DNA from 3 places in the Paenibacillus sp. GCM10012306 genome. Region 2 is predicted to be linked to each of the others. Evidence: predicted binding sites of a transcription regulator. Region 2 holds the regulator's gene; each other region holds the start of a gene.
The links. The regulator Rex, encoded in region 2, represses fermentation and respiration genes when NADH is low (regulators of the CRP and FNR family bind a similar motif). The targets are predictions, from matches to a motif close to TTGTGAAATATTTCACAA.
Positions count from the first base shown of each region.

Region 1: the regulator Rex is predicted to act here: its motif matches at 1,606-1,623, upstream of ACFORK_RS12170 (formate/nitrite transporter family protein).
Region 3: the regulator Rex is predicted to act here: its motif matches at 1,738-1,755, upstream of pflB (formate C-acetyltransferase).

Region 1 is NZ_JBHRYW010000004.1:306,299-309,585, reverse strand. Features, by position in the region: gene ACFORK_RS12175 (MFS transporter) at 1-286, opposite strand, end outside; gene ACFORK_RS12170 (formate/nitrite transporter family protein) at 679-1,506, opposite strand; gene ACFORK_RS12165 (FAD-dependent oxidoreductase) at 1,702-3,066, opposite strand.
Region 2 is NZ_JBHRYW010000002.1:82,318-85,604, forward strand. Features, by position in the region: gene dinG (ATP-dependent DNA helicase DinG) at 1-624, shown strand, start outside; gene ACFORK_RS04135 (redox-sensing transcriptional repressor Rex) at 863-1,516, shown strand; gene ACFORK_RS04140 (amidohydrolase) at 1,503-2,804, shown strand; gene ACFORK_RS04145 (cell wall elongation regulator TseB-like domain-containing protein) at 2,854-3,287, shown strand, end outside.
Region 3 is NZ_JBHRYW010000001.1:686,244-689,530, forward strand. Features, by position in the region: gene adhE (bifunctional acetaldehyde-CoA/alcohol dehydrogenase) at 1-1,584, shown strand, start outside; gene pflB (formate C-acetyltransferase) at 1,841-3,287, shown strand, end outside.

The sequences.
Region 1 (3,287 bases), on a different contig from region 2:
TGGCTGCCGGAAGTGTGAACAACGCAAGGGCGTTCATGGCAAGCGCCCCGACGATCAGGCGGTTCACGCCAACTTTATGGTACAGGGAGCCACCCAGCAGTTGACCGGCAATCCCTCCCAGGGATTGAATCAGAATGACCAGACCGGCATCCTTCATGCTGCGGCCAAGCTCATCGAATACATACATAGTCACGAGCGGCCACATCAGCGCACTGCCTGTCGCATTGATCAAGCTGGCAATCAGAAATACTTTAACTTCTTTAGGATAAGCAGATAAAAACTTCATAACTAATGTACATCCTCTATAAGATTGGTGTGGTCAATTCCATCCAGTATCCTCCCATTAGCAGTTGTAGGGCAAGCCTGTACACTACCGCTTTGTCGCAGCATTGCAATATTATATCAAAGTGAGTAGAGCCAATGGAATGACCGCTCTCTCTTGTCTTGATTGATTCTGATTCACTCCTGTATTCCTGGGGTAATGAAGTCTAAGAAACACTCCCTATTAGAATCGCCGTGCGCTTCGATTTCGTTCCCCCGAGTCGGAAGTGCGGCGAATTTTTGTTATGTCACCGTACAAAAAAACACTCCCTAGAGACGCTGACCTGTCACTTAACTTCAGGACCTGCGAACCCTAGAGAATGTCTGTTCATCAACGCAGCCCCGTGGGTCTACGCATTAAGCATGCTTCTTCGCACTCGCAACAGACATGCCGTCCACCGCTTGCACCGCCGTAGGCACCTTACGCAAGTAAGCTGCCCAATATGCTGCCGCTACAAAGATAGCCCCGCCTGTGAGATTTCCCAGCCAGACTGGAATAAAGTTCATGAAGTACTCATACCAGGAGTAATGCCCTTCAAAGATCGCCGCCGGAATGAGAAACATATTGGCTACAACGTGCTGGAAGCCGATGGCGACGAACGCCATGGTCGGGAACCAGATGCCGAGGATTTTGCCGCTGAAGCTATCTGCCCCGTAGGAGAGCCATACCGCCAGAGCCACGAGCCAGTTACAGCCGATACCCGATACGAAAGCCGGGAGGAATCCAGCTTCAAGCTTATGTCCCGCCATATCCACCAGTTTCTCCAAATACACTCCGTCTGACGTCAGTCCGGCGACATGTCCGAAGAAATAGGCAACAAACAAGGCCCCCGCCAAGTTACTTAGCGTGATCAGCGTCAAGTTCTTGACGACATCCTTGAATGAAATCTTCTTAGCCATAAAGGCTAGCGGCACCGCCATCATATTGCCTGTCAGCAGTTCCGCTCCTGCCAGCAGCACAAGAATCAGACCTACCGGAAAGACGGCAGCCCCGATGAAATTCGCAATGGAGCCCCATTCTTTAGGCGCGGAGGCAATTACGCGGATATCCAGCAAAAACCCGAGAGCGATAAATGCACCGCCCAGGAAGCCAAGTATAAGGACGGTACTCAGCGGATTGTGCGCCTTCTTGATTCCGTTCTCCACCGTTACTTCAGCAATTTGCTGAGGTTTGTTATAAGCCATGGTTCGTATCCCCTTTTAATACTTTAAATTTGTTCCTTTATGCCATTGTAGCGTGTCGTATAACACATTAACGTGATAATAATCACTACTGTAAAAGACAAGTGAAAATTTTCACTGACATGTCATAATTACCGTTTGGACACGCAAAAAAACCGAAGCCAGGGTAATCTGGCTCCGGTCTGAATGACAATGATTTTATACTAACGCGGGTTCTTTTACAGCCAGTGTTTGCGGCAATGCCTGCAATCCGGCAGTATTCAGGAAGTTCCACGGCTTGTTGTAGTGTGGTTGGAAGAAGAAATCAATAAAGGCCAACTGATCCACCGTCATCTTATTCTGGATGCACACTGAGATCGTATTAATCGATTGCGTCAAATCCATTTTGGACATAATCTGCGCACCCAGTATACGGCGTGTCGCACGTTCAAACACGACCTTGAGCTGCACTTGCTCGAATGTCGGCATGAACTCCGGACGATAGTTATCCAAGATCATAACGCTATCGACTTCCATACCTTCACCCTTGGCAGCTTCCTCCGTCAGTCCCGTTCCGGCAATGTTATCTTCATAGATCTTGATGCCAGATGTCCCTTGCGTACCCATGTAAGGAATCGTTTGGGCAACAAGATTACGGGCCACCAGGGTACCCATCCGTACAGCGTTAGTCGCCAGTGGAATGTAGGCATTTTTACCAGTTGGGTTATAGTGAATTGCGCAGCTGTCGCCAGCGGCGAAGACATCCGGCGCACTGGTCTCCATGTAATTATTCACAACGATCGCGCCGTTCGGCAACATCTCAACCTGACCTTTCAACAGCTCCGTATTAGGACGGAAACCGATACAGAGAATCACCAGTTCGGTCTCATGCTCCCCTTTGCTTGTGATAACCTTCGTAACCTTACCATTATCGCCGACAAAAGAGCTGACCTTCTCACCAAGCGCCAAGGTAATGCCGTGATCCTTCAGAGACTGCTCGATGGGAGCAGTGAATTCCTCGTCCAGGTATTTGCTCAAAATTCGCTCTTCCCCGTCGATCAAGGTTACTTGCTTACCGTTCATCTGGAACGCCTCTACCAGTTCTACTCCGATATATCCAGCGCCAACGACCGTAATGCGGTTTACATGCTTGGCTCTTTCAATAATAGTGTTGGAATGGTTGTAGTTCTTCGAGAGCAGAATACCGTCCAAATCCATGCCATCCAGCTGTGGAACAATCGGCCAAGATCCTGTTGTCATGATCAGTTTGTCGTAGGTATCATCAAACTCCTGTCCATTCGCGAGGTTGCGGGCCCGGAGTGTCTTGGCTTTGGTATCCACCGCGATTACTTCATGACGCATATTCGTCTTCACCCCGAGCTCAGCGAGCTTCTCTGGCGAGGAATAGAACAGTCCTTGAGGGTCTTTAACAACACCCCCTACATAAAGGGCGATCCCGCAAGACAGGAACGAAATGTTGTCGTTACGTTCGTACACCGTAATCTCGGCGTCCGGATAAAGCTGGGCGGTATTAACGATGGCTGCGGTTCCGGCATGGGTACATCCAATGACTGCTACTTTCATGATTTCTTCCTCCTCCAATTTGAAAAGCTTATATATTATTTGTTTGTGATTTATTTCACTTTATGAACTGATTATATTGTGATTTTTATCACATTTCAAGTCTATTTCTGCAATTCCTCAAATTGTTCACAATTTTAAGTATTTTGTGTCTGCTCCCTGCTGAGTCGCGGATACCTTTAACTTCTCCATGACAGAGCGTCATTATGAACGTTAAGCCAAGC
Region 2 (3,287 bases):
GTTAAGGGCAGCATAGGCGATGCACGCTTTGTGGACACGCTGGTGCAATCTCTCGCGGAGGCAGCGGTGACCACACGCGGACGAATGCTGGTGCTGTTCACCTCTTACCGCATGCTGCGCCAGGTCTATGATCCCCTGAAGGAAGCTCTGGCTTCACAGGATATCAGCGTACTGGGGCAGGGAGTGGAGGGCGGAAGCCGCAGCAAGCTGATCCGTCGATTTCAGGACAGCAGCGCTGCAGTGCTGCTTGGTACAAGCAGCTTCTGGGAAGGCGTAGACATTCCCGGCGATGCGTTAACTTGCCTGGCCATCGTCAGGCTGCCGTTTCAGCCGCCGAATCATCCGCTGGCGGAGGCCAAGGCTGAACTGCTTCAAGCGCAGAAGAAGAACCCGTTCATGAAGCTCTCCGTGCCGCAGGCGGTCATCCGCTTCAAGCAGGGCTTCGGTCGTCTCGTTCGGACGGCACAAGACCGGGGAATCGTTATTGTTTATGATACCAGGGTTATTGAGTCCTATTACGGTAAATATTTTCTGTATTCGCTGCCTGGTCCCAAGATGGAGCATATGAAGACTGAGCAGATGGTTCCCCGAATTGCAGAATGGCTGGAGGAAGGAGGCATTTAATGCCTCTTTCATTCAGTCTATAATGCGTTATTTTTCAACAATCGGATTAATCTATATTTACCATCATTCGGAAAATATAGGGCGAGAAAATGCTGTTCGTTGGGGAGACCAGGTTATTTTCCATTGGTTCAAGAAGGATGGTATAAGGGATGAATGGACTTGCGCCCTAAAGCCCTAACTTCATAGCGCCTCATCTTTTGTTTGAATTTTAATTTAACTTAATCTAGGAGGAGAAAACATGAAATCGGATAAAATCTCGGAGGCGGTGGTACGCAGACTTCCAGTATACCTGCGGTTCCTCAACGATCTCCAAAAACGTGAAATCTCGACAGTTTCTTCTCAAGAACTTGGTCAGAAGCTAGATCTTAACCCGGCCCAGATCCGCAAGGATCTGGCTTATTTTGGCGACTTCGGCCGTAAAGGCATCGGTTATGATGTGTCTTATCTCATTGAGAAGATCCGTCATATCCTGAAACTGGATCAGCAAATTAACGTGGCTTTGGTAGGCGCCGGTAATCTTGGACATGCTTTGTCCAACTACAATGCTTACTTGAAGGACACGATGAAAATAACCGCCATTTTTGATTCGTATGAGCCCAAGGTAGGGCAGAAAATCAACTCGCTCACGGTACAGCCGATGAAGGAACTGGGCAGCACTATTCGTGAGCAGGGCATCCGTATCGGCATTATTACCGTACCGGATACCGAAGCGCAGAATGTAGCAGATATTCTGGTGGAATCCGGGATTGAAGCGATTTTGAACTTTGCACCTGTGATTCTGAAAACACCATCCCAGATCCGAGTCCATGCAGCGGACTTTACAACGGATTTGCAAAGCCTTGCTTATTATTTGCAGGATGGAAAGGAAGAGCTTGGGCATGAGCAGCAGTAAGATTCTGATCCGTAACGGGAGATTTCTTGTGCCTGGGGCTCCTCTTTCTGTGTTGAACGGCTATATGATCATAGAGGATGATCTCATCACATACATAGGTGAAGAAGAGCCGTGTCTTGAAGAAGAGGTGCAGGTGATCGATGGTAACCGCTTGCTGTTCATGCCTGGTCTGGTGAATACCCATGGCCATGCGGCGATGTCGCTGCTGCGCGGCTATGGCGATGACCGAACTCTTCAGGTCTGGCTGCAGGAGAAAATGTGGCCGATGGAGGGCAAGTTTACCCCGGACGATATCTACTGGGGAAGCTCGCTGGCTATCTTGGAAATGATGAAGGGTGGCACGACGACCTTTCTTGACATGTATGACAAAATGGATCGGGTGGCTGAGATCACGCAGCAGTCCGGCATGCGCGGGGTGCTGACACGAGGGGTTATCGGCTTATGTCCGCCAGAGGTACAGGATGCGAAGCTGGCTGATGCTGTCCAGTTCGCCCGTGATTGGAATGGCAAGGCAGACGGCAGAATTACAACGATGCTGTCGCCGCATTCCCCGTATACGTGTCCGCCGGAATTTATAGTCAAGTTCGTGCAGGCTGCCCATGACCTGGATCTACCGCTGCATACGCATATGTCGGAGACGAAGCGGGAAGTGGAGCAGAATGTTGAGGATTATGGACTGCGCCCTGTTGCACACTTGGAACAGCTGGGAATGTTCACACGACCGTCTCTGGTCGCGCATGGCGTGCATTTGAATGACGAGGAGATCGGTATTCTGGCCCGTCACCATGTCGGCGTCTCCCACAACCCTGGGAGCAACCTGAAGCTGGCCAGCGGCATTGCCCGGGTTATCGATCTGCTGAATGCAGGCGTTACTGTATCACTGGGTACGGACAGTGCAGCCAGCAACAATAATCTGGATTTGTTCGAAGAGATGCGTTTGGCAGCGCTCATTCATAAGGGCTTCAGCGGAGACCCAACAGCTGTTCCGGCTGCAGAGGCCCTGCGGATGGCAACGGAGTACGGTGCGAAATCACTCTTCCTGAATAGCGTGGGCAAGCTTGCCCCAGGCATGAAAGCAGACTTCATTGCCATTGATATCGATCAGCCGCATTTGCTGCCGCATACGGACCTGATTTCACATGCGGTATACTCAGCCAGTGCCAAAGACGTGCTCCATGTCTGGGTGAACGGACAGCAGATTGTAAAGAACGGAGAATGCCTGACGCTGGATGAAGAAGCTATTCGTCGTAAGGCGCAGGAAGCTTTTGTAGGCCTGTTGAATCGGTAGGCAAGGATCGGCAGAACCGCCGTGGAACATGTAGAAAGGAAGCTGTAACTTGAAAAAGAGGAAAAAATGGATCCTGCTAGGAGTGGCACTGTTTCTGCTCCTGCTGCTTGGCCTAAGCCAGTTCTATGCTTTTATCATGAAGGACCAATGGAAAGAACGGGATGCAGCCAAGGAGGTTGCCCTAAGTCGAGCAGGCTTAACTCAAGTAGAGAAGGCCCAGAAATCGGTCTGGGACGAAAACTCGTTGTATTGGGTGCTAACAGGGAAAAATGAGGCGGGTACCGAACTGATGGTGTGGGTCCGCTTTACAACGGACGGTAAGGTTGCTGAAGGCGACAACGTGGTATTCAGCGAAGAACTGAGCAAGGGCACATCGGAGGCAAAAATCAGGTCCATCATCAGCGCACAGCTTCCGGATATTAAAATTCAAAGGCTGATCCCGGGTGTATATAACGGGGAATACACCTGGCAGCTTTTTTATGA
Region 3 (3,287 bases), on a different contig from region 2:
GCAGAGAAGCTGAGTCCGGTACTGGCTTGCTATAAAGTTAAGAATGCTGATCAAGGTATCGAACGTGCTGCCGAGATCGTTGAGTTCGGAGGCATGGGCCACAGCTCGGCTATCCACTCGAACAATGAAGAAGTGATCATGAAGTTCTCGAACCGTCTGCAAACCGGACGTATTCTGGTGAACTCGCCATCGACACACGGTGCCATCGGCGATATTTACAACACTAATATCCCTTCGCTGACACTGGGCTGTGGATCTTACGGACGCAACTCGGTATCGCAAAACGTGACTGCCATCAATCTGATCAACGTGAAAAGGGTGAATCGTCGTACCGTGAATATGCAATGGTTTAAAGTACCCGACAAGATCTATTTCGAAAAAGGTGCAACACAATACCTTGCCAAAATGCCTGATATTACACGCGTTGCGATTATCACAGACCCTATGATGGTGAAACTGGGTTACGTGGAAAGAGTTGAGCACTATCTGCGTCAACGTCAAACACCAGTAGCTATCGAAGTGTTCTCGGAAGTAGAACCAGATCCTTCGACCACTACAGTGGAAAAAGGTACGGCTATGATGAACAGATTCCAACCGGACTGCATCATTGCTCTCGGCGGCGGTTCCCCTATGGACGCAGCTAAAGGTATGTGGTTGTTCTACGAACACCCAGACGCTGACTTTAACGGTCTGAAACAAAAATTCATGGATATCCGCAAACGGGTCTACAAGTTCCCTAAACTGGGTAACAAAGCTAAATTCGTTGCCATCCCAACGACTTCGGGTACTGGTTCGGAAGTTACTTCTTTCGCGGTTATCACTGACAAAACAACTGAAAAACACACCAAATATCCTTTGGCTGACTATGAACTCACACCTGATGTAGCTATCATTGATCCAGAGTTCGTATATAGCTTGCCAAAAACTGCTGTTGCTGACACAGGTATGGACGTGTTGACACATGCGATTGAAGCCTATGTATCGGTTATGGCTAGTGATTACTCCGATGGTCTTGCCATCAAAGCGATCCAGCTCGTATTCCAATACCTGGAGAAATCGGCACTGGAAGCTGATCCGCTGGCTCGTGAGAAAATGCATAATGCTTCCACGCTTGCTGGTATGGCTTTCGCCAACGCATTCCTGGGCATCAACCACAGTTTGGCGCACAAATGGGGCGGTCAATATCACACGGCTCATGGTCGCACTAATGCGATTCTTATGCCACACGTTATCCGCTACAATGCCAAGAAACCAACGAAGTTTGCTTCGTTCCCTAAATATTCGCACTTCGTTGCTGACGAGCGTTATGCCGAGATCGCCCGTATTCTGGGACTGCCAGCTCGTACCACCGAAGAAGGGGTTACCAGCTTGATCAATGCGATCCGCGACATGAACAAGAAGCTGGGTATTGAGGAGTCGTTCCAACAGCTGGGCTTTGATCCTAAGGATTTCGAATCGCGTGTAGATTATCTGGCTGACCGTGCATTTGAAGACCAATGTACAACTGCTAATCCGAAAATGCCACTTGTCAGCGAGCTTGCAGACGTATACCGCAATGCTTTCTACGGCAAATTTGATAACTAATACCACGGTTTTGAGCTAAGGATTTCGTTCTTTGAGAAACTGGATGCTAGTGACAAATATCACCGAAAAGGTGATATTTGTCACAGTCCTTTTTCAGAAAATAAACTAAAATATTCATATAAACAAACAACGATCCCGGTTATAAAATCACTATTGTGAATTTTATAACAACCATATTAAGGGGTCGCGAGACACGGGATTAACCTTCAAGCCCGCGATCTCTACAATACTATAAATATAGATGGAGGGATTTAGCATGTCGGTGATTGAAAAAGATGTACAAGAAGTGAAGTCGGGTTGGCACGGTTTTACAAAAGGTAAATGGTCCAGAAAAGTTAACGTGAATGACTTTATTGAGAAGAACATTACCCCTTACCTGGGCAAGGAAGATTTCCTCGCCGGAGCTACTGAGAATACCAAGGAACTGTGGAAAATTGTCTCTGAAATGACCAAACGGGAAATTGCCAATGGCGGTGTGCTTGATGTAGATGTGAACACTGTATCTACAATCGTTTCGCACAATCCTGGTTACATTGACAAAGACAAGGAGCAAATTGTCGGCGTTCAGACTGACGCGCCTTTCAAACGTTCCATTCAACCGTTCGGCGGTATTAAAATGATGATCGATGCCTGTAACGCATACGGATTTGAACTTCCGCAAGGCATTGTCGACATGTTCACGAACATTCGCAAAACGCATAACCAAGGCGTATTTGATGCATATACAGATGATATGAGAGCAGCGCGTAGAGCGGGTATCATTACCGGTCTTCCTGATGCTTACGGCCGTGGCCGGATCATTGGTGACTACCGCCGCGTAGCGCTTTACGGAATTGATTTCCTTGTCAATGAAAAGAAACAAGACCTCAAAAATCTTGAAGTAGATGCCATGAGCGAATCCGTAATTCGTCTTCGTGAAGAAATTTCCGAACAGATCCGCGCACTGGGCGAACTGAAGAAAATGGCGGCTATGCACGGCTTTGATATCTCCAAGCCAGCTAACACTGCCAAAGAAGCCTTCCAATGGGTATACTTCGGTTACCTGGCAGCAATCAAAGAACAGAACGGTGCGGCAATGTCCCTTGGACGCGTATCCTCATTCCTTGATATCTATGTTGAGCGTGATATCGCAGAAGGCATTTTGACCGAAGAACAAGCACAAGAGTTAACAGACCATTTCGTAATGAAATTGCGTATTGTTAAATTCCTGCGCACACCTGATTATAATGAACTGTTCAGTGGTGACCCAACTTGGGTTACAGAATCCATTGGTGGTATGTCCGTAGACGGCACAACTCGTGTTACCAAGAACAGCTTCCGTTTCTTGCACACCCTGTACAACTTGGGACCTGCACCGGAACCAAACTTGACTGTACTGTGGTCCGAGCAATTGCCTGAAGGCTTCAAAAAGTATTGTGCCAAGGTATCCATCGAGACCAGCTCCATTCAATATGAGAATGACGATTTGATGCGTCCAATCTATGGCGATGACTACGGTATCGCATGTTGCGTATCTGCAATGCGTATCGGTAAACAAATGCAATTCTTTGGCGCACGTGCCAACTTAGCAAAAGCATTGTTGTATGCTATCAATGGTGGTGTGGACGAAAAATCCGGCGTGCAAGTTGGACCTGAGCTTCCGCGCATCACTTCCGAAGTTCTCGATTATGAAGAAGTAATGAAACGTTTCAAACCAATGATGG